DNA from 3 places in the Catellatospora sp. NPDC049111 genome. Region 2 is predicted to be linked to each of the others. Evidence: predicted binding sites of a transcription regulator. Region 2 holds the regulator's gene; each other region holds the start of a gene.

Region 1 (7,618 bases), on a different contig from region 2:
CAACTGGGCTGGCGCGAATGCGCCGACCGGCGCGGCGAGCGCGTCGACGTTCAACGGCTCGAAGCTCGGCTCTCCGAGGACGTCAGCGCACCTGCACGCTGATCGTGTGCCAGCCGGTCGCCCCGTCCGGGGCGGGATCGGCGCGGGCCTCCGTCTGGACCTGACCGCTGGTGTCCGCCGCGCGCACGGCGAGCGTGTGCTCGCCCGGCGCGGCGTCCCAGCGGAAGGTCCACTGCCGCCACGTGTCCGGTGACACGGTCCCGGCCAGGTCGGCGGGCTGCCACGGGCCGTCGTCGACGCGTACCTCCACCGCGGTGACCCCGCGGTGCTGGGCCCACGCGACCCCGGCCACGGTGACCGTGCCCGCGGTGACCGTGCCGCCCTCGCGCGGGGTGTCGATCCGGGACTCGGTCTTGATCGGCCCCTGCGCGGACCAGCCCCGGCGCACCCAGTACGCGTCGAAGTCGGCGAAGGAGCTCAGTTCCAGTTCCGTCACCCACTTGGTGGCGCTGACGTAGCCGTACAGGCCGGGCACGACCATGCGCACCGGGAAGCCGTGCTCGACCGGCAGCGGCTCGCCGTTCATCGCGACGGCGAGCATCGCGTCGCGGCCGTCGCGCAGCAGCGCGGTCGGCGTGCCACAGTTCCAGCCGTCCACCGACCGGCTGACCACCTGGTCCGCGCCGTCCAGCGGGCCGGCCTCGTCAAGCAGGTCCTTGAGCGGCACACCGAGCCAGCGGGCGTTGCCGATGAGGTCCCCGCCGACCTCGTTGGAGACGCAGGCCAGCGTCACGTACCGCTCGATCATGGGCCGGGCCAGCAACTGCTCGAAGTTCAGCGTCATCGGCCGGGCCACCCGGCCGTGGATGCGCAACTGCCAGGTCGCCGGATCGACCTGCGGCACGACCAGCGCCGTGTCGATGCGGTAGAAGTCGCCGTTCGGGGTCACGTACTCGGACAGGCCCGCCGCCGGCGGGTCCACCGTGCCGGGCAGGGCGGGCGCGGGGCTGGCCGGCTGCGGCAGGGTGACCGCCGCCCGAGCCTGCTGCACGTCCTTGCGGGCGGCCAGCGAGCGCCCGACGAAGCCGGCCACCGCCGCCACCCCGATCCCGGCCGCGCTCAGCCGCATGAACCGGCGCCGCCCCGCCGCGCGGGAGCCCGCGGTCGCCGGGCTGTCCGGCAGGTCCTCGGTGCGGGCGGCCACGTCCAGCAGCGCGCCCAGCACACCCACCGCGGCGGCCGTGCCGACGGCGGCGGGCAGGAACGCGACGACCCCCGCGTTCGGGCGGGTCAGCGCCGCCGCGACCCCGATCAGGCCGAACAGCCCGATCCCGGCCACACCCCAGCGGAAGTCCCGCCGCGCCGCCAGGCCCACCAGCGCGGCGAACGCCACCAGCAGCAGCGACGTGCCGACGAGCAGGGCGATCTTGTCGTACACCCCGAAAACGCTGATCGCCGCGGCCTTGACCGGCTCGGGCACCAGGTCGATCACCGCGCCGCCGACCGCGATCAGCGGCGCGCTGCGCGGCCCCGTCCACACCGCGATCAGCTCGCCCAGCCCCACCGCCACCGCGGCCGAGACCACGCCCGCGACCATCGCCCGTCCACGACTCACCACGCCCGCCAGTCTCCCCCGCATGACCCCCAAACGGCAGGGCCCGACGGCTTACCGTTTCCTTACCGCCGCATCGCCCCCGCGCCGTCGCGTCGCCGCCGTCGCCTCGCCGCCCTGCAGTTCAAGGAAACTGCGGCAATCCAGCGGTCCTAGACCGCAGTTTCCTTGAAAGTGCAACCGGCAGCGTCCGCGAAAGCGGGAGCGGGATCACTGGAGCGGCTGTACGGGGATGTCGACGGCGATGTTGGGCGGCGCGTCGAAGCTGCCGTGGATGACGCTGAAGGACAGGCGCACCGAGTCGACGCCCGGGCCGAGCACGCCGTCGAAGACGATGACGCCGGTCGCCTCGCCTCCCGCGGGCACCGTCTCCGGCCAGGTGCTCGCGCCCGGGTCCGGCAGCAGCGTCTCGCCCGCGGCGGTGAGCTGGGCCCGGCCGAACGTCGGCAGCGTGAGCGCGTCGCCGCCGGTGTTCTCGCCCCGAATCTTGACCTTGGTGGCCTGGCTGGTGACCTCGACGCTCAGCACGGTGATGGTCAGCGGGCCACCGGTCTCGGAGACCTCCGACGCCAGCCGTTCCTGGCCCGTCTCGTTGCGCTTGTTGATCCACGGCGGGGTGGCGAACTCGCTCAGCTTCTGCACCCCGGCCTGTACCGCCGTGGTGGCCAGGTAACCGCCACCCGCGCACAGCCCGAGCAGCAGTATCGCGGTGAGCACCAGCCCGACCCCGCCCCGCCGCGGCGGCGCACCGGTCGGCCGGGCGCTGCCGTGGCCGCCCGGGTATGGCGCGCTTCCGCCCGCCGAGTAGGGCGCGGCGTGGCCGCCCGGGTAGGCCGTGCTGCCGCCGGGAACGCCCTGACCGGCGAGATAGGCCGAGCCACGGCCGCCCGCCGGGTATCCACCCGCCTGGCCAGGGGGCACCGCGTAACCGCCCGGCGCGCCCGGCCCCGCGCCGACCGGTTTGGTGGCCGCGTTGCGGGAGTTGCCGCTCTTGGCCAGGTCGATCAGGCCGAGCAGCAGAGCCACGACCAGTCCGACGCCGCCGGAGATGGCCAGCGCTTTGGCCTTGCTCACCTCGGCCGCGGTCAGGTAGTCGGTCAGACCGGTGCCCAGTGTCGCGACCAGGTAGGCCAGGCCCACCAGGCCGAAGTAGCGCACCAAGCCGCGACCGGTCATGCGAGGACACTATCGACCGCCGCGCATGCCACAAAGGACGGAAAGGCGACAGCGGGCCCCGGCCGAAGCCGGGACCCGCTGTCGATGTCAGCCGCTCAGGCTCAGAAACCCGGGCCGTGCTGGTGACCGTGGCCGTGCGAGTGGCCGTGGCCGCCGTTGCCGGCGGGCTCGGCCTTGGCCGGCTTCTCGACCACCAGGGACTCGGTGGTGAGCAGCAGGCCCGCGATCGACGCGGCGTTGATGGCCGCGTTGCGGGTCACCTTCACCGGGTCGACGATGCCGGACTTGACCAGGTCGACGAACTCGCCCTTGGCCGCGTCGAGGCCGGTGCCCCAGTCGCTGCCCTGGACCTTCTGCACGATGACGTAGCCGTCGTGGCCGGCGTTCTGGGCGATCCAGCGCAGCGGCTCGACCAGCGCCTTGCGCACGATCGAGACACCGACCTTCTCCTCGCCGGTGAAGCCGAGGTCGTCGTCGAGCACGCTCACGATCTGCGCGAGCGCCGCGCCGCCGCCGGGCACGATGCCCTCCTCGACCGCCGCGCGGGTGGCCGCGATGGCGTCCTCGATGCGGTGCTTGCGCTCCTTCATCTCGACCTCGGTCGCGGCGCCGACCTTGATGACGGCGATGCCGCCGGACAGCTTGGCCAGGCGCTCGCCCAGCTTCTCCTTGTCCCAGTCGGAGTCCGAGGCCTCGATCTCCTTGCGGATCTGCGAGACCCGCGCGTCGACCTCGGCCTGCACGCCGGCACCGTCCACGATCGTGGTGGTGTCCTTGGTGATGACCGCGCGGCGGGCCTGGCCGAGCTGCTCCAGGGTGACGCCGTCGAGCTTGTAGCCCAGCTCGGGGGCGATCAGCTCGCCGCCGGTGAGCACGGAGAGGTCCTGCAGCATCGCCTTGCGGCGGTCGCCGAAGCCGGGGGCCTTCACCGCGGCGACCTTGACGGTCTTGCGGATCGAGTTCACCACGAGGGTGCTCAGGGCCTGGCCGTCGACGTCCTCGGCCACGATCAGCAGCGGCTTGCTGGTCTGCAGGACCTTCTCCAGCAGCGGCAGCAGCTCCTCGATCGAGGAGATCTTGCTGGTGGTGATGAGGATGTACGGGTCGTCCAGCACGGCCTCGCCCGACTCGGGGTCGGTGACGAAGTGCGGCGAGATGAAGCCCTTGTCGAACTGCATGCCCTCGGTGATGTCGAGTTCGGTGGTCATCGTCGAGCCCTCTTCGACGGTGATGACACCGTCGCGGCCGACCTTGTCCATCGCCTCGGCGATCAGCTCACCGATGGTCGAGTCCTGCGCCGAGATCGTCGCGACCTGCGCGATATCGGACTTGTCGGCCACCGGGGCGGCCTTGGCCAGCAGCGCGTCGCTGACCTTGGTGACGGCCGCGTCGATGCCGCGCTTGAGACCGGCCGGGTTGGTGCCCGCGGTCACGTTGCGCAGGCCCTCGCGGACCATCGCCTGGGCCAGCACGGTGGCGGTGGTGGTGCCGTCGCCCGCGACGTCGTTCGTCTTGGTCGCCACCTCCTTGACCAGCTGCGCGCCCAGGTTCTCGTACGGGCTCGACAGCTCGATCTCCTTGGCGATGGTCACGCCGTCGTTGGTGATCGTGGGCGCGCCGAACTTCTTGTCGAGCACCACGTTGCGGCCCTTCGGGCCGAGCGTGACCTTGACGGCGTCGGCGAGCGCGTTGACACCGTGCTCGAGCAGGTGCCGCGCGTCGTCGGAGAAGCTAAGGATCTTAGGCATCAATCGTCTCCCTTAAACGTCACGATGCCCCGGCTCACCCTCGCGGGCGGGCCGGGGCATCGCACGGATCACTTCTCGACGACCGCGAGGACGTCGCGGGCGGAGAGCAGCAGGTACTCCTCGCCGGCGTACTTGACCTCGGTGCCGCCGTACTTCGAGTAGATGACCTTGTCACCCACCTTGACGTCGACCGGGATGCGGTTGCCCTTGTCGTCGACGCGGCCGGGACCGACAGCCAGGACGGTGCCCTCCTGCGGCTTCTCCTTGGCGGTGTCGGGGATCACGAGGCCCGACGCGGTGGTGGTCTCAGCCTCGTTCGCCTGGACCAGGATCCGGTCCTCGAGCGGCTTGATCGCAACCTTCGTCGCGGTAGTCACGAGCATACCCTCCTGGGGTATAGCCCCGGGTTCTCGCGGCACGAGCCCCGGGTGTTGTCTTCTGGTCAAGTCTTCGCCCGAGCGCTGCCGTCGTCGCGGGTGTCGGCCTCGCCGGGCGGGTCATGCGTTAGCACTCTGCAGGGCAGGGTGCTAACTCCGAACATTATGCCGCGTCTAGCACTCAGTCAAGGAGAGTGCCAGCCGCCACTCGGTGAATTATCCGATTCACCAGGTGTCCAGCGCTCACCGGGGCGTGTCGCCGGGCCACTGTGACCTTCTCGATCCGGTCGGCGGGGCGCTGCGAGAATGGGGCCGTGGATCTCGATCAGCTGGCGCTGCTGCGTACCCCCGAAGGTGTCGCGGCGCTGGACCTCGCGGGTGAGCTGGCCGGGACCGACGAACTGGCCGCCGCGTCGGCGCTGCGGGCCCGCGGCGTGCCGCCGGGCCTGGCCGCCGCCGCCCTCACCCAGGTCGCGCTGCGCGGCCGGGCCGCGGCCAAGTTCGGCGCGGACGCCGGGCGTGTCTTCCTCACCCGCGCGGGCCTGGAGCAGGCCACCCGTGAGATCGTCGCGGTACGCCGCGCGGCCCGCCTGCGCGCCGCCGGTGTCACGGCCCTGGCCGACCTGGGCTGCGGCCTGGGCGCCGACCTGCGCACCCTCGCCGCCACCGGCATCCGGGCGTACGGCGTCGATGCCGACCCGCTGACCGCCGCCTGCGCCGCATTCAACGCCCCCGACGCGACCGTGACCTGCGGCGACGCCCAGGACTTCGACCTGAGCCTGGTCGACGCCGTGTTCTGCGACCCGGCCCGCCGCAGCGGCGGCCGCCGCGTGTTCCGCCCCGAGGACTACTCCCCGCCCTGGGACTGGGTGGTCTCCCTCCCGCAGCGGATCCCGCACACGGTGCTCAAACTCGCCCCCGGCATCGACCAAGCACTACTGCCCGCGGGCTGCGAACTGGAACTGGTCTCCGTCGACGGCGACGTGGTCGAGGCCGCCGCCTGGTGCGGCCCGCTCGCGACCACGCCGCGCCGCGCGACCGTCTTCCGCGACGGTGTCCCGCACGAACTCACCGGCACCGGTGAGCAGTCCGCCCCGGTCGCCCCGCCCGGCCGCTACGTCACCGACCCCGACGGCGCCGTCGTCCGCGCCCACCTCGTCGCCGAGTTCGCCGCCGCCCACGACGGCTGGCTCGCCGACCCCAACATCGCCTACATCTGGTCCGACACCCCCATCACCTCCCCTTTCGGCCGCTGCTTCACGGTCGACGAGGTCCTGCCCTTCTCCCTCAAACGCCTGCGCGCCACCCTCCGCGACCGCGGCGTCGGCCGCCTCGAAATCCTCAAACGCGGCAGCGCCCTCGACGTCGAACAACTCCGCCGCGACCTCCGCCTCTCCGGCCCGAACCCCGCCTCCCTCCTCCTCACCCGCACCGCCACCACCCCCCTCGCCATCCTCGCCACCCCCACCCCCTGACCGCGCTGATCATGAACTTGGGGACGTGTTCGACGGCGTGTCGCCACCCCTGCCACCGTGATCACCAAGGCGCAGGGCGGCCGGGCGGACCGGACGGGGCGGGTTCGGGCGCTGGAGGGATGACGGGTGGGCCGGCGGGTGGAGCGCGTGGCCGGGTGAGCCGGGGCTGGGCGAGCCGTGGCCGGGTGAGCCGTGGGCCAGCGGGCGGCGGCGGTAGCATCGCGGCGTGGCCAGCCAGGGGACTCCCGCGACAGCACTGCTGACGAAGCAGAAGGTGAAGCACACGCTGCACACCTACGAGGTCTCGCCCGACTCCCCGAACTACGGGGCGCTGGTCGCCGACGCGATCGGGGCCGACCCGGCGCGGGTGTTCAAGACGCTGGTCACCGAGGTCGACGGCGCGCTGACCGTGGCCGTGGTGCCGGTGACCGGCGAGATCGACCTCAAGGCGCTGGCGGCCGCGGCCGGCGGCAAGAAGGCCGCGATGGCCGACCGTGACCTCGCGGAGAAGACCACCGGGTACGTACGCGGCGGCATCAGCCCCCTCGGCCAGCGCAAACGCCTGCCCACGGTGATCGACCAGTCGGCGCTGGACGGCGACCTGATCTACGTCTCCGCCGGCAAGCGCGGTTTGCAACTCCGGCTCGCCCCAGCCGACCTGGTCCGCCTGACCTCCGCGACGCTGGCCCCCATCGCCCGCGCCTGACCCGCCCCGAACCAGCGCCCCAGCTTGCCGGCCTCGATGGTGAACTCGATGTCGCACAGGACGGCCTACACACGGACGGCTCGCAGCCGGACCGATGCTTGCCGCTTCCATTCATGATCCGTTTTTGTGGACGCTGGACGCCCCTATAGGGACAGCCAGCGTCCACAAAAACGGATCTTCGCCGGTAGTCCCGCCTATATGTCCGTTTGTCGTAGACAACGCGCGGCCTGGGACGATGCCGGCCGCCTGACGACGCGCGATCCAGCGGCCGGACCCACCGCTCGGACCCACCGCTCAAAAACTCTCCGCGCAAGCACCCACACCCGCCACCCCGCCACACCCAGCCGCTGCCGCTGCCGCTGCCGCTGCCAAGATCATGTTGATCTTGCACGAACCGTTGTCCAATTGCCGGGATTGAGTGTGTCGTACCCACTGTTCGCGCAAGATCGGCGCGGCGGGAAAGGGCAGCGAGCGGGCGGGTTACGGGGACGTTGCTGAATTGTTATTGCCAACAACAAACCTTG
Region 2 (7,618 bases):
TGGCCCCCGCCGTGCACACCGCGAGGTCGGCGGCGGCGATCAGACCCAGCCCGCCCGCGCGGGCCGGCCCCCGGACCACGGCCACCACGGGCTTGGCCGACCGGGCCACCGCGCCCAGCACGTCACCCAGCAGCGCGGCCGGCATCTGCCCGGACTTCGCCGCGGCGGCGGTCTCGGCCAGGTCGGCGCCGGAGCAGAAGACCGGGCCGGTGTGGTCGAGCACGATCACCCGTACCCGGTCGTCGGCGTTCGCCTCGGCCAGCGCCGCCAGCAGTTCGGTCATCAGCCGGTGCGACAGCGCGTTGCGGTTGTGCGGGCTGTCGAGGGTGATCGTCGTTACGCCGCGGGCGTGGGTGACCCGGACGAGGTGGGAGTCAGGTGAGGACATGAGGGCAGACTAGAGCCGTGGCCCAGCTTCCCGACGGTGAACCCGTACCCGACACCGGTGTCCTGCCCGAGTCCGCGCTGGCCGACGTCGGCGGGCGCGGCTTCGGCGTGTACCTGCACGTGCCGTTCTGCGCCAGCCGCTGCGGGTACTGCGACTTCAACACCTACACCGCCTCGGAGCTGGGCGGCGCGGACACCGAGGGCTACGTCGAGGCGGTGCTCGCCGAGCTGGCGCTGGCCGCGAAGGTGCTGCCCGCCCCGCCGCGCGTCGACACCGTCTTCGTCGGCGGCGGCACGCCCACCCTGCTCAAGCCGGCCCAGCTCGGCCGGATGCTGGAAGCGGTCGACAGCACGTGGGGACTGGCCGCCGGCGCGGAGGTCACCACCGAGGCCAACCCCGAGTCGGTGAACCCCGCCTCGCTGCGGGAGCTGCGCGCGGCCGGATTCACCCGGATCTCGCTGGGCATGCAGTCGGCCGCGCCCGGGGTGCTGCGCATCCTGGACCGCAAGCACACCGCCGGGCGCGCCCCGGCCGCCGCGCTCGAGGCGCGGGAGGCCGGGTTCGAGCACGTCAACCTGGACCTGATCTACGGGACGCCGGGGGAGACCGAGGACGACTTCGCCGCCTCGCTGGCCGCGGTGGTCGGCGCGGGGGTGGACCACGTCAGCGCGTACGCCCTGATCGTGGAGGACGGCACCCGCCTGTCGGCCCGGATCCGGCGCGGGGAGCTGGCCTCCCCGGACGACGACGTGGCCGCGGACCGCTACCTGGCGGCGGAGGCGGCGCTGTCCGCCGCCGGGTTGGGCTGGTACGAGGTCTCGAACTGGGCCGCCGACGAGGCCGCCCGGTGCGCGCACAACCTGCTCTACTGGCGCGGCGGCGACTGGTGGGGCCTCGGGCCCGGCGCGCACAGCCACGTCGGCGGCGTGCGCTGGTGGAACGTCAAGCACCCGGCGAAGTACGCGGCCCGGCTGGCCGAAGGGCTCTCCCCGGGCCTGGGCCGGGAGGTGCTGACCGAAGAGCAGCGCCACACCGAGGACGTGCTGCTGCGGCTGCGCCTGATCGAGGGCCTGCCGCTGGCCGTACTGGACGAGGCCGGGCGCGCCGCGGCCGGGCAGGCGCTGGCCGACGGGCTGCTCGAACCCTCCGCGTACGCAGAAGGCCGCGCAGCGCTGACGCTGCGCGGCCGTCTCCTCGCGGACGCGGTGGTCCACTCCTTGCTGGCCTGGTGACCCGGCTTACTTGATCAGGTTCATGGTCAGCGGGTACTTCGGCAGCTCGCCGTTGTTGGCCTTGACACCGGCCATGACGCCCATGATCAGCGGGAACAGCGGCACGAAGAACAGCACCATGGGCAGGATCAGCCAGCTCAGGCAGCTGCCGACGCAGAGGCTCACGATGCTGATGACGCCCCAGAGGATCTGGAAGTTCAGCGCGGCGGTCGCGTGCGCCTTGACCGTGGGCGACTCGTTGCCCTTGACGAGCAGGGCGACCAGCGGAGCGACGAACCAGGTCAGCGCGCCACCGAAGTGGGCGACCAGGGCCCAGGTCTTGTCATCCGGGTTGGCGTAGCCGACCGGGGCGGGGCCGCCGACCGACGGCGGAGGGGTGTAGCCGCCAGGGGCGGACGGCGGGGGAGACGCGGGGGCCGACGGCGGCGCTGCCGGGGCCGGCGGCTCGTAAGAGGGGGCCGAAGGAACCGGCGGCTCCGAGGAGCCGGGCGGGGTGGGTTCACTCATGCCCGACAGGCTAGGTCTGTGGATCAATCGGCGCCAGTCAACACCCGTGACCGATAGGCGACACACTGCGAGCCGATCGGCCGAGTTTACCCGCTGTCCACTTTGTCGATGTCCGCGCCAGGTGTCGGATGCCGCGTGGTGTCGACCCCGTCACCACGCCTATGCCGTCCGGGTGACGGCCCACGTAGACTGGCACTCGCTCACGACGAGTGCCAGCCGGGAGGTGCGTATGGGTCTGGATGACCGCAAACTCGAAGTGCTGCGTGCCATCGTCGAGGACTACGTCGCGACGCAGGAGCCGGTGGGGAGCAAGGCGCTGGTCGAGCGGCACGCCCTGGGTGTGTCGCCGGCGACCGTGCGCAACGACATGGCCGTGCTGGAGGAGGAGGGTTTCATCCGCCAGCCGCACACGTCGGCCGGCCGGGTGCCCACCGACCGGGGCTACCGCCTGTTCGTAGACCGGCTGTCGCGGGTCAAGCCGCTCTCCCCGGCCGAGCGCCGGGCGATCGAGCGGTTCCTGGTCGGCGCGGTCGACCTCGACGACGTGGTGCACCGCGCGGTGCGGCTGCTCGCGCAGCTCACCCGCCAGGTCGCCGTGGTGCAGTACCCGAGCCTGACCCGGTCCTCCGTACGCCATCTGGAACTGGTTCCGGTCTCCACCACCCGGCTGCTGCTCGTCATGATCACCGACACCGGCCGGGTCGAGCAGCGGGTCGTCGAGCTGCCTGGCCCCGTGGAGCCGGACGAGATCACCGAATTGCGCCGCACCCTCAACGCGACCCTGGTCGGCGTGAAGCTGGTGGACACCCCGCCGCTGGTGCAGGGTCTGGTCGAGCGGGCCGAGCCGCAGGGCAAGGCAACCATGAGCACGCTGGTCAGCGTCCTGCTGGAGACCCTCGTCGAGCGGCACGAGGAACGGCTGGCCCTCGCCGGCACGTCGAACCTGGCCCGGATGGGCCCGCTGGACCTGACCACCGGCGCGCTGCGGCCGATCCTGGAGGCGCTGGAGGAGGAGGTCATCCTGCTCAAGCTCTTCGACGAGGTGAAGTCGGGCGCGGCCCGGGTGCGCATCGGCGACGAGAACGAGGTCGTCGACCTGCGGGCCACCTCGGTGGTCAGCACGGGCTACGGTCCGGGCGCGACCGTCGTCGGCGGGATGGGCATCGTCGGCCCGACCCGCATGGACTACCCCGGCACCATCGCCACCGTTCGCGCCGTGGCGCGTTACGTGGGCGAGATGCTGGGACATTGATTCCGAATTTCCTGTTGTTGCTGAACGAGGCTTGAGGACAGCGTGGCCAAGGACTACTACGGCATTCTCGGCGTTCCCAAGGACGCCGACGCCGACGACATCAAGCGGGCTTACCGCAAGCTCGCCCGTCAGTACCACCCGGACGTCAATCCGGACCCGGCCGCGGCGGAGAAGTTCAAGGACATCAACAACGCGTACGAGGTCCTCTCCGACGACCAGAAGCGGCGCATGGTGGACCTGGGCGGCGACCCGCTCGCGCCGGGCGGAGGCGGCGCGGGTCCGGGCGGCCCCGGCGGCGGCCCGTTCGTCGGCTTCCAGGACATCATGGACGCCTTCTTCGGCGGCAGCGGCTCGCGCGGCCCGCGCCCGCGCACCCGGCCCGGCGCGGACGCCATCCTGCGGCTGGACCTCGACCTGTTCGAGACCGCGTTCGGTGTCGAGGCGCCGATCACCGTGGACACCGCGGTGCTGTGCACCACCTGTTCCGGCGCCGGCACCGCGGCGGGCACCCACCCGCAGACCTGCGACACCTGTGGCGGGCGCGGCGAGGTGCAGTCGGTGCAGCGCACCTTCCTGGGCCAGGTCGTGTCGTCGCGCCCGTGCAACGCCTGCCAGGGCTTCGGCACCACGATCCCGCACCCGTGCCCGACCTGCGCCGGCGACGGCCGCGTCCGCACCCGGCGCAGCCTGACCGTGAAGATCCCGGCCGGCGTCGAGGACGGCATGCGGATCCGGCTGGCCAACCAGGGCGAGGTCGGCCCCGGCGGCGGCCCGTCCGGCGACCTGTACGTGGAGATCCACGAGCGGGCCCACGACGTGTACGCGCGCAAGGGCGACGACCTGCACTGCAAGGTCACCGTCCCGATGACCGCCGCCGCCCTGGGCACCCGCCTGACCATCAAGACCCTGGACTCCGAGGAGCAGGTCGAGGTCAAGCCCGGCACCCAGCCGAACTCGACCCTGCGCATCCGCGCCAAGGGCGTCCCGCACCTGCGCGGCACCGGCCGCGGCGACCTGTTCGTGCACCTCGACGTCCGCACTCCCACCCGTCTCGACGGCGAGCAGGAGCGCATGCTCCGAGAGTTCGCCCGCGCCCGCGGCGAGGAGGTCGCCGAACTCTCCAAGCAGGGCGGCTTCTTCTCCCGAGTCCGCGACGCCTTCAACGGCCACTGAGGGGTCTCTTCACCGCGTTGATCATGAACTTATGGACGTGTTCGACGGCGTGTCGGCACCCATAAGTTCATGATCACCACTGGAGGATGTCTGCCGTGAGTGCGCCGCTGTTCCTGGTCGACGAGCTGCCTGCGGGGCGGGTCTACACGCTCGGTGGGGCGGAGGGCCACCATGCCGCGACGGTGCAGCGGCTGCGGGTGGGCGAGGCGCTGCTGCTCGCCGACGGGCGCGGTGGTCTGGCGTCCGCGGTGGTCCAGGCCATCGGCAAGGGCACGCTCGATCTGGCCATCATCGAGCTGCGGTACGCCCACGCGCCCGACCCTCGCCTGGTCGTCGCCCAGGGCATCGCCAAGGGCGACCGGGGTGAGCTGGCCGTACAGGCGATGACCGAGGTCGGCGTCGACGAGATCCTGCCCTGGGCCGCGTCGCGCAGCGTCGCCCAGTGGCGCGGCGACCGGGGCACGAAGTCCCGCGAGAAGTGGGCGGCGGTCGCCCGCGAGGCCGCCAAGCAGGCCCGCCGCACGTTCCTGCCCGTGGTCGGCGGCGACCCCGACCTGTCCACGAAACAGCTCGTCCAGCGGCTCACGACGGCCTCGGCCGTGTACGTGCTGCACGAGGAGGCGACCGAGCGGCTGTCCCAGGTCGAGCTGCCCGCCGCCGGGGAGATCGTGCTGGTCGTGGGCCCCGAGGGCGGCATCGACGATGCCGAGATCACGGCGTTCCTCGCCGCCGGTGCGGTGGCGGTGCGCCTGGGCGAGAACGTGTTGCGTACCTCGACAGCCGGCGTCGCGGCCCTCAGCGTGCTCGCCACCCGCCTGCACCGCTGGTGACTCCCCGGGCGACTTTGCTCTGCACCCATTTGCTTGCTCTGCACCCACCGGCGCAACGGCCGCGTCCGGTCACCGCCGCGAGGTGAGCACCCGACTGCGGCGCGTCCGCCATGATCGCTCGACTTGCCAGGCACCTGTGCGAAAGCGTGCTCAAGATACGCACACCTGCCAGGCAAGTTGGACGATCAAGGCCGCAGGGCCCGGTCAGCGGAGGTGGGAGGCGCCGTTGAGGTCTAGGACGGCGCCGGAGGCCCATTCGGCGGCGGGGTCGGCGAGCCAGAGGACGGCGGCGGCGATCTCCTCGGGGCGGGCGACCCGGCCGAACGGGCTCTGCGCGGCGTGTTCGGCACCGCGGGGGACCTTGTAGGCGGCGTTGGTCTCGTCCTCCTGGACGTAGCCGGGGGCCACGGTGGCGACGGCGATGCGGTACGGGGCCAGCGCCACGGCCAGGGACTGGCCCATGGCGTGCAGGCCGGCCTTGGCCGCGCCGTACGCGGGCTGGCCGGGCTCGCCGCGGTAGGCCCCGCGGGAGCCGACGTTGATCACGCGGGCGGACGGGGAGCCCGGGGGACGGGCGAGCATGTGCCGGACCGCGCAGTAGGTGACGTTCGCCGGGCCGGTCAGGTTCACCGCGAGCGTGCGCGTCCACAGCTCCTGCCACTGCTCGTAGGTGACCCCGGTGATCGGGTGCGGGTAGGCCTGCCCGGCGTTGTTGACCAGCACATCCAGCCCGCCCAGCGCCTGTGCGGCAGCATCGACCATCGTGGCGACGGCGGCCGGGTCGGCGAGGTCCGCGCGTACCACCGCGTGCCCTTGACCAGGCAGCGATGCCCGCAGCGATTCGGCGAGGTCGGCGGAGTCGCGGTGGTGGATGGCGACGCGGTCGCCGCGGGCGGCGAACGCGGCCGCGACGGCCCGGCCGACGCCGCGCGACGCCCCGGTGACCAGCACCGCTCGTGAATCGGACATGGAGGCAGCCTACGATCTGTCTCGTGACCGTTGCCGACTGCCTGTTCTGCCGCATCGTGGCGGGGGAGATCCCCGCGACGGTGGTCGCCGAGACCGAGCGCACCCTCGCCTTCCGGGACATCGCGCCGAAGGCCCCCACGCACGTGCTGGTGATCCCGAAGGAGCACTACGCCGACGTCGCGACACTGGCCGCGGGCGATTCCGCGCTGGCCGGCGAGGTGCTGGCCACCGTCGCCGACGTGGCCACCGCCGAGGGCGTGGTCGGCGAGGGCTTCCGGGTGATCTTCAATACCGGCGCGTCGGTGGGGCAGACCGTGTTCCACGCGCACGCGCACGTGCTCGGCGGCGTCGACATGGACGGCGATCTCACCGGGTAGTCTCGCCGCCGTGGCAGACCTGAACCGCACTCTCGAACGCCTGGTCCGCGCCGTACAGGCCGAGGCCCGGGTGCCCGCCCTCAGCGTGGCGCTGCGCCGCGACGACCGTCCGCTGTGGACATTCCAGGTGGGCGGGTCCGGCAACCCCGGCGCGCCCCTGGACGCCGACACCCCGTTCCGGATCGGGTCGATCACGAAGACCTTCACGGCGGTCCTGGTGCTGCAATGCCGCGACGCGGGCCTGCTGGACCTCGACGACCCGATCGGCTCCCACCTCGACGTGCCCGCGCACGGCGGGCTGACCATCCGGCGGCTGCTGTCGCACACCGCGGGCCTGCAGCGCGAGCCGGTCGGCGACGTGTGGGACACGCTGAGCCCGCCGGACCTGCCCGGCCTGCTCGACGACCTGGCCCGCACCGAGGCGATCCACCCGCCCGCGCGCCGCTTCCACTACTCGAACCTGGGCTTCGCGCTGCTGGGCCACCTCGCCGCGCGGCGGCTCGGCGGCGACTGGTGGGACCTGGTCGACGAGCGCATCTGCCGCCCGCTGAACCTGTCCGCCACCACGTACGGTGCGCCCGCGCACGCCGCGACCGGTTACCTGGTCGACGAGTACTCCGACCACGCCCGGCCGGAGCCGCCGACCGACTTCGGCGCGGTCAGCCCGGCCGCGCAGCTGTGGAGCACCGCGGCCGACCAGGCCCGCTGGGCGGCGTTCCTGACCGACCCGGCCTCGGTGGACCCGGACGGGACGGTGCTGGCCGCGGACACCCTCGCCGAGGCGCGCTGGCCGCTCACGCCACGCAACGAGACGCTCTGGGGCTCGGGTGTGGGCCTGGGCCTGATGCTGTGGCCCCGGGAGGGCCGTGTGCTGCACGTCGGACACAACG
Region 3 (7,618 bases), on a different contig from region 2:
CTGCGGCAGCAGCGGCTGCGACTCCTCGGTGAACTCGTCACCGAGCAGCACCGCGAACGGGGCGTCGCCCACGTGGGACTCGGCGTAGGAGACCGCGTGGCCCAGGCCCAGCGGCTCGCCCTGGCGGCAGGTGTAGATCTCGGCCAGCTCCGAGGTCCCGCGGACGGCGGCCAGGCGCTCCAGGTCGCCCTTGGCCTCCAGCCGCGCCTCCAGGTAGGGCTGTCGGTCGAAGTGGTCGACCATGCTGGTCTTGCCGCGACCCGTGATCAGCAGGACGTCGTTGATGCCCGACCGCGACGCCTCCTCCACGATGTACTGCAGAACCGGCCGGTCGACGACCGGCAGCAACTCCTTGGGCACCGCCTTGGTGGCCGGTAGGAACCGGGTCGCCAGTCCGGCGGCCGGGATGACCGCCTTGGTGGCCCGCTGACCGTGCGCTTGTGCGTGGGGGGTGTGCTCCGACATGTCGCGAGACTAACGGCCCCGAGCCTGTCGAGGGGCTTGTGGGCTGCTCGACGCGCCGCCGGATGGGCACAGGATCCCGCCGGGCAGCGCGACCTGGAAGGTGTCGCGCCCGGCCGCCTTGGCGGCGTACAGGGCCTCGTCGGCCGCCTGGAGCACCCCGGCGCCCTGCGACCCGTGGTCGGGCAGCACGGCCAGTCCGATGGAGACCGTGACATTGACGTAGAGGTCCGCGCCGCCGTCCCGGGCCGGCACGATGATCGGCTCACGGCGCACCGCGTCGCACAGCCGCTCGGCGACGGCGACGCCGCCCACCTCGTCGGTCTCCGGCAGCAGCACCACGAACTCCTCGCCGCCGTGCCGGAAGGCCACGTCGACCTCGCGGATCTCGTACCGGATGCGCTGGGCGAACTCGGCCAGCACGGCGTCCCCGGCGGCGTGGCCGTAGGTGTCGTTGATCTCCTTGAACCGGTCCAGGTCCAGGGCCAGCACGCACAGCCGCCGTCCGAAGCGCACCGCCCGCTCGGACTCCCGGCGCAGCGACTCGCGCAGCGAGCGGTAGTTGAACAGCCCGGTCAGCGGGTCGGTCACCGACAGCCGCTGCGCCTCCTCGTGCACCCGCACGTTGTCCACCGCGACCGCGGCCTGCCCGGCGAAGGTGCGCAGGGTGACCAGATCGGAGTCGTCGAACTCGTCGCGGCCGAGCCGGTCGTAGAGGGCCAGCACGCCGCGTGCCGCGGGCAGCGCCCCCGGCTGCGGGAACGAACTCGCCTCACCCAGCCCCGGCGCGGAGAACGGCACCACCATGTACGTACGGCAGTCCGGCTCGCCCGGGTCCAGCCGCGGCCCGTCCCGCTCGACGCGGCCCAGCCGGGGCACCCCGGTGGCGGCGACGGAACCGGTCAGGCCCAGCCCGTACGGCACCCGCAGGGTGCCCCGCTCGCCGGTGGTCCACTGCTCGGGCAGGCCCTCGGTGCACTGGCCGACCAGCGCGCCGGTGGCCGGGTCGGCCAGCAGCACCATGCCGGCCGACGCGCCGGTGGCGTGCCGGGCGGTCTGCAGGATGACCCGCAGGATGCGGTCCAGGTCGTGCGTGCTGGACAGGGTGTCGCCGAGCACGCCCAGGTGCCCGCGCAGCTGGTCCCGGCTGGCCGTCAGCGCCGCCACGTAGGTGTGCAGCTCGCGGGTCATGTGGTTGAACGCGGTGGCCATCCGTCCGATCTCGTCGTTGCCGCGGACCGGCACCCGGGCGTCCAGGTCGCCCCCGGCCACCCGGTCGGCGGCCGCGGCCAGCTCGACCACGGGCTCGGTCGCGGTCTTCGCCAGCCACCAGGCCACCGTCACGGCCACCCCGGCGGTGATCAGGACGACGAGGGTGAGCAGCAGGTAGAGACCGGTCGGCGGGCGGGCGGGCAGCGACACGGCCAGCGGCAGCGGCTCCCCGGGCACCGGCCCGATCCGGGCCACCAGGTGGCCGTTGTCGGCCGAGCCGGTCGCGCCGTCGCCCAGCTTGCCCGCGTACCCGCTGATGGTGGCCGCGTCCGCGCCGAGCATCGTGGTGTGCACCGGCCCGCCCGGGGCGGTCTCCTCGGGAGCGGGAGCGAGGTCGACCTCGCGGCCGAAGTCACCGCCGACCGGCTCGTCCCCGGCCACGCCGGTGCCCTGAGCCGCGTCCGGCTCGCCCACCGGGCCGCCTGGAGCGGCGACATCGGCGCTGCCGGGCCCGTCAGCCGTCGGGTCGACGGGCAGCGCGCCGCCGGTGAGGTCGCCGGGCTGCCCCGCCGCCACGCCCGCAGCCGCGCCGTTGGCCCCGGCGCCCGCAAGGGCCTGGCCGTTCGTTCCGGCGCCGGCGGGGGCCTCATTCGTTCCGATACCGCCCGGACCCGTGCCGATCGCGCCGATACCACCCGGAACGGCGCCGGGCATGCCGCCGATCGCACCCGTGTCGTCGGCGGGGTCGTCGGCACCGTCGGCGGTGCCGTCCGTGCCGTCCGCGTCGCCGCCGGGTTCCCCGAGGGTGCCGTCGGGGTCCGCCGCCAGGTCGGGGTCGGCGGTGGGCGCTCCCGCCGGGACACCGGCTCCGGGCAGCAGGGTCAGCTGCGCGCCGCTGGCCTGGGCCAGGCGGCGGATCAGGTCGCCGTCGACGGTGAGGGCGGCCGAGACGGTGCCGGTCGGCTCGCCGTTCGGGCCGGCCAGCGGCACTCGGGCCGACAGCGCCTCGAACCCGGCCACCGCGTCCGGGCGCACCTGCGGGTCGGGCCCGGCGCAGTCGGCCCACGGCGGGGCCGGGGCCTGGGCGGTGGTGACGCCGTCGACGCCGGTGTCGATGTGCACACCGCCGGCGAGCCCCGCGGCGACCATCCGTTCGGCGGTGGCCAGGCGCTGGTCGGCCGGTGCGGCGGCGACGCCCTCGGCGACGGCGCGCAGTTGACCGCAGAGCGAGCCGACCGAGGTGCGCACCGAGCCGGCGGCGACGGCCAGCCGTTCGGTAGCGCGCTCGTGGGACAGCTTGCTGACCATCGTGCCGACGAAGAACGCGCCGAGCAGGACGGGACTGAGGACCACCGCCAGGAAGGCGGTGGTGAGCCGGGCGCGCAGTGTCACACTTTCCCCCTCGGCGGCGGTGAAGTCACCGGGGTCAACGGCGAACATCGAACTAGGATGCGTCGCTTGTACAACCTGAGGACGTTATGAGTGAATATTCCGTTTTGTCAGTAACCGCCGCGACGAACCCTGAACGACGCCAGATCCGAGCGGTCTCCCCCCGGTGACGACGCCCGTACCCGCCAAGCGAGAACTGCGCGCCGCGGTGCTGGCGGCCCGCCGCGCGCTGACCCCGGCCGCGCTCGACGAGGCGGACACGGCGCTGGCCGCGCGCCTGCCGGAGCTGGTCGCGCGCGGTGCGGCGCTGACCGTCTGCGCGTACGTGCCGATGGTCGGCGAACCCGGCGGCCCCGGGCTGCCCGACCGGCTGGCCGCCACGCCCGGCGTGGCCCGGGTGCTGCTGCCGGTGCTGCGGCCCGACCGCGATCTCGACTGGGCCGCCTACGCCGGTCCGGAGTCGCTGGTGCCCGCCGCGTTCGGGCTGCGCGAGCCCACCGGTCCCCGCCTCGGCGTGACGGGGATCACCACGGCCGATCTGGTGCTGGTCCCGGCGGTCGCGGTCGACCGGAGCGGCACGCGGCTCGGCCGCGGTGGGGGCAGCTACGACCGCGCCCTGGCCCGGGTACGCGGCGGCGTACCGGTGATCGCGCTGCTGTACGACGGTGAACTGCTCGACGGGATCCCCGCCGAGGCGCACGACCAGCGCGTGCACGGCGCGCTCATGCCGAGCGGCCTGCGGCGCATTCCCGGCTGACCCGCACAGTGTGATCGGCGACAGCTACTTGGCACGTCGCGGGGCGGTCAGGCACTATTAGCACTCGGTATACCCGAGTGCCAGCAATGATCATGGAGGGGAACGTGCCCACCTACCAGTACGCCTGCACCGCTTGCGGTCACCAGCTGGAGGCCGTGCAGTCGTTCGCGGACGAGCCGCTGACCGAGTGCCCGACGTGCGAGGGCACCCTGCGCAAGCTGTTCTCGTCGGTCGGCGTGGTCTTCAAGGGATCCGGCTTCTACCGCACCGACTCGCGCGGCAGCGGCTCCGGCACGGCCCCCGCGACATCGAGCAGCTCGTCGTCCGGCAGTTCGACCACCGGCGGCAGCTCCTCGTCGAGCAGCAGCACCCCGTCGTCGAGCACCTCGTCGTCGACCGCGAGCAGCAGCGCTTCCTGAGCTACGTCCGCAATGTCCGGTTCCGCGCTATAGTACGGCGGTGCGTCAGCCCCGCCATCGCTGTGGCCGGCGGTCAGTCCCAGTGCGGCGGGCGCTCGTCGCGCAGCCGGTCGTCGTTGCTCCACGACCGCTCGCCCCAGCCCCGGTCCGTGTCGTCCCGGGTCTGCTCCGGCAGCACCGGACTCTCGTCGTCGAACTCCACCACGCGGTCGTCGTCGCGACCGCCGGGGACAGCGTCACTGCTCACCACCGCAGCATAGGACCAGCCAGGATCGGCCGGTCCTGCCACCTGCCAGTGGAGCAGCCCTCGTGAACCGGCCCGCCGACGATCAGTGGCGCCGGCCGACGCCGGCCGCGGACGGGGCCGACGCCGAGCAGGCCGCCGCGGCGTACCCCGGTCCGCCGCCCGCGGTGCCGCCGCCGCCGGGCTGGCACCCGGAGGTCGCCCCGCGTACCGTGCCCCCGCGGCGGCTGCCCGAACTGGACCACGACGCGATCGACCTCGCCGAGGAGCGCGCGGACCGGTTCACCAACGCGCTCGGTATCGGCGCGGGCGTCGTGCTGATCCTGGTCGCATGCCTGCAGTGGCGGACCTGACCCGTCAGATGCTGCTCCAGACCGCCTGCGCTCCGGTGTCGCCGGTCTTGAAGACGTAGTAGGCGGTGGCTCCGGCAGCCAGCAGGTTCAGCCCGATCAGCGCCCAGCCCGTGGCACGGGAACCGCTGGTCGCCGGCTTCTTCGCGGCCGAGTGCGTGAACAGCACCAGCGCGATCGCCAGCACACCGAGCAGGGTGCCCGCCCAGGCCGCCGCGTCGCCGAAGTCCTTGTGCAGGTCCACCTGGGCGAGGATCTGCGGCGGGTAGCCCTTCTCGACGAGCGTCGTGAACAGGGCCTCGCCGCTCTGGCGCGCGAACCACAGCGCGATCGGCGCGCCGACGCCGAGCAGCAGCACCGCCCAGCCGATGTAGCGGCGCACGGATGGCACGAACGAATAGACCACCACGCCGGCGATCAGCAGCGGGGCGAACACGACTGCGGCGTGCACGAGCAGGGGGTGAGCCGGCAGGCCGAGAAGTTCCTCGAACACTGTGCCTCCACGTGGATTCCGGGGGTGCGTACCCAAGGTCAAGGTGAGCCTAGACCCGCCCACGTCGATGGGACAGAGGGGGAATGGCCCGTGTCGCAGAGCACGTATATCGGACCTTTTCTTGAGGAGATCCAAGTTAGCTGCTGAAATGGTGTTCATGTACGGCGACATCGAGCCACAGGCTCTCCTTCGCGCGCGGGGCCTGCGGGTGACCCGGCCGCGGCTCGCCGTGCTCGACATCCTCGGGCAGGGTGGCCACCTCGAGGTCGAGGAGATCACCCGGCAGGCCCGGCAGCGCCTCGACTCGGTCTCCACCCAGGCGGTCTACGACGTGCTCGGCGCGCTCGCCCGGGCGGGACTGGCCCGGCGCATCGAGCCCGCCGGCTCCCCTGCCCGCTACGAGGCCCGCTCCGGCGACAACCACCACCACATCGTCTGCCGCGGCTGCGGCGCGATCGCCGACGTGGACTGCGCCGTCGGTGCGGCACCCTGCCTCGACCCGAGCCAGACGCACGGCTTCGCCCTCGACGAGGCCGAGGTCACCTACTGGGGCCTGTGCCCGTCCTGCCAGCAACTCGCCGCCGAGGACCGCACCCCCGACACCCCGGCCTGACCCGCACCAGCCGCCGTCAAGATCGTCCGACTTGCCTGGCACCTGTGCGTATCTTGGAACGCCATTCGCCCAGGTGCCGAGCAAGTCGAGTGATCTAGGCAGGAACGGGGCCGGTCGGGGTCGTCTCCACGGCGGCCCAGGTCTCCTTGACCGGAGCCTGCGCGCCCGCCGGGCACACCCTGCGGAAGTCGCACCAGCTGCACAGGCTGCCGGGCCGGGTCGGGAAGGCCTCGTCCGGCGGCGTGCCGTCGGCCAGCGCCTTCTCCGCCGCCACGATGTCGCGCGCGGTGTCCTCGGCCCGGGACACGTGCCGGGCGATCGACTCCGGGGTGTGCTCGTGCGCGGCCACCGTACCGGTCGGCAGGTGGTGCAGCTCGACCCGGCGGCACGGGCGGCGGAACACCCGCTCGGCGGCGAACGCGTACAGCGCCAGCGCCAGCGAGCCACGTGCGTCGTCGGCGTCCAGGCCGGTGCGGCCGGTCTTGTAGTCGACGATCACGGCTTCGCCGCCGCGCGCGTCGATCCGGTCGGCCCGGCCGCTCAGCGCCAGCACCGCGGTCTTCGCGGCCACCGTGCGCTCGACGCCCAGCAGTTCCAGCTCGGGGTCCAGATCGGCGGTGTACGCCTCCAGCCAGCCCAGCGCGCGCTCGTAGACCGCCCGCTCCTGCTCGTCGTCGCGGTAGCCCTCGCGCACCCAGGTCGCCCTCAGCAGCCGCGGCAGCGCGGCGCTGTCTCGCCGTTCCACCGGCAGGTCCCACCAGTTGCGCAGCGCCGTGTGCACGCTCGCGCCGAGCGAGTTGTGCGCCCAGGCGGGCCCCTTCTGCGGCGCGGGCCGGTCGAGGTAGGTGTGCCGGTAGCGGCGCGGGCAGTCGGCGTACGACGAGAGTTTGCTGGGGGTGCACACGAACAGGCGCTCGGGCATCAGGTCGAAGCCGAGCTGCTCCGGGACGTCCTTGCCGCGGCGGGGGCTGGGGGTTCGGCTCACCTGGCAGATCGTGCCAGCCCGGTCGGACACGCGCGAGCCGACCCGCCCGCCCGCTCGCCCGAGAACCCGTTCTTCACAGACGCCGGCCTATCTCATCGACTCCTGCGAGATCGAAGTCGACGAGATAGGCCGGCGTATATTCCGAACGGAATGTGCCCCGCTCCGCCCGACCGGCCCCGGTCAGGGGTGCGCGGTGGTGAACAGCTCGACGAAGGCGCCGATCGAGTCGGCCATCAGCTGGACCGCGATCGCGGCGAGCAGCAGACCCGCGATGCGGGTGAGCACCTCGATGCCGCCGGGCCGCAGCACCTTCACGATGATCCCGGAGTAGCGCAGCACCAGCCACACCGCGACCATGACCGCCACGATGCCCAGCCCGATCGCCACGTACTGCGCGGTGCTGTCGGCACGCTGCACGAACAGCATCGTCGCCACGATCGCACCGGGACCGGCCAGCAGCGGCGTGCCGAGCGGCACCAGGGCGATGTTTGAGGTCGACTGCTGGTCGGGGTCGTCGGCCTTGCCGGTGAGCAGTTCCAGCGCGACCAGGACCAGCAGCAGCCCACCCGCGCCCTGCAGCGCGGGCAGCTGGATGTGCAGGTAGTCCAGGATGGTCTGGCCGGCCACCGCGAAGACGGCGATGACGCCCAGGGCCAGCGCGACCGCGTGCGTGGCCGCCTTGTGCCGGTCCCGG

The links. The regulator HrcA, encoded in region 2, represses chaperone genes, less so after heat shock. The targets are predictions, from matches to a motif close to GGTTNGCACNCTCNNNNNGAGNGTGCNAACC.
Region 1: groES (co-chaperone GroES) is a predicted target of HrcA. The motif match lies at 5,039-5,069, and genes of this name have one in related genera.
Region 3: AB0B66_RS32015 (FmdB family zinc ribbon protein) is a predicted target of HrcA. The motif match lies at 3,876-3,906, and genes of this name have one in related genera.

What each region holds. Positions count from the first base shown of each region.
Region 1 covers NZ_JBEZEB010000050.1:42,171-49,788, reverse strand. Annotated here, with positions in the region: gene AB0B66_RS38225 (WhiB family transcriptional regulator) at 1-102, shown strand, start outside; gene AB0B66_RS38220 (molybdopterin-dependent oxidoreductase) at 83-1,639, opposite strand; gene AB0B66_RS38215 (hypothetical protein) at 1,823-2,788, opposite strand; gene groL (chaperonin GroEL) at 2,890-4,536, opposite strand; gene groES (co-chaperone GroES) at 4,605-4,919, opposite strand; gene AB0B66_RS38200 (class I SAM-dependent methyltransferase) at 5,228-6,388, shown strand; gene ybaK (Cys-tRNA(Pro) deacylase) at 6,615-7,094, shown strand.
Region 2 covers NZ_JBEZEB010000017.1:87,388-95,005, reverse strand. Annotated here, with positions in the region: gene AB0B66_RS23350 (enoyl-CoA hydratase-related protein) at 1-388, opposite strand, end outside; gene hemW (radical SAM family heme chaperone HemW) at 406-1,620, shown strand; gene AB0B66_RS23340 (DUF4870 domain-containing protein) at 1,627-2,127, opposite strand; gene hrcA (heat-inducible transcriptional repressor HrcA) at 2,357-3,379, shown strand; gene dnaJ (molecular chaperone DnaJ) at 3,422-4,552, shown strand; gene AB0B66_RS23325 (16S rRNA (uracil(1498)-N(3))-methyltransferase) at 4,648-5,382, shown strand; gene AB0B66_RS23320 (SDR family oxidoreductase) at 5,587-6,351, opposite strand; gene AB0B66_RS23315 (histidine triad nucleotide-binding protein) at 6,375-6,728, shown strand; gene AB0B66_RS23310 (serine hydrolase domain-containing protein) at 6,739-7,618, shown strand, end outside.
Region 3 covers NZ_JBEZEB010000033.1:54,304-61,921, reverse strand. Annotated here, with positions in the region: gene AB0B66_RS32030 (UTP--glucose-1-phosphate uridylyltransferase) at 1-465, opposite strand, end outside; gene AB0B66_RS32025 (diguanylate cyclase) at 475-3,114, opposite strand; gene AB0B66_RS32020 (5-formyltetrahydrofolate cyclo-ligase) at 3,230-3,820, shown strand; gene AB0B66_RS32015 (FmdB family zinc ribbon protein) at 3,925-4,239, shown strand; gene AB0B66_RS32010 (hypothetical protein) at 4,313-4,486, opposite strand; gene AB0B66_RS32005 (hypothetical protein) at 4,549-4,836, shown strand; gene AB0B66_RS32000 (DUF2231 domain-containing protein) at 4,841-5,326, opposite strand; gene AB0B66_RS31995 (Fur family transcriptional regulator) at 5,475-5,939, shown strand; gene AB0B66_RS31990 (PD-(D/E)XK nuclease family protein) at 6,034-6,861, opposite strand; gene AB0B66_RS31985 (MarC family protein) at 7,105-7,618, opposite strand, start outside.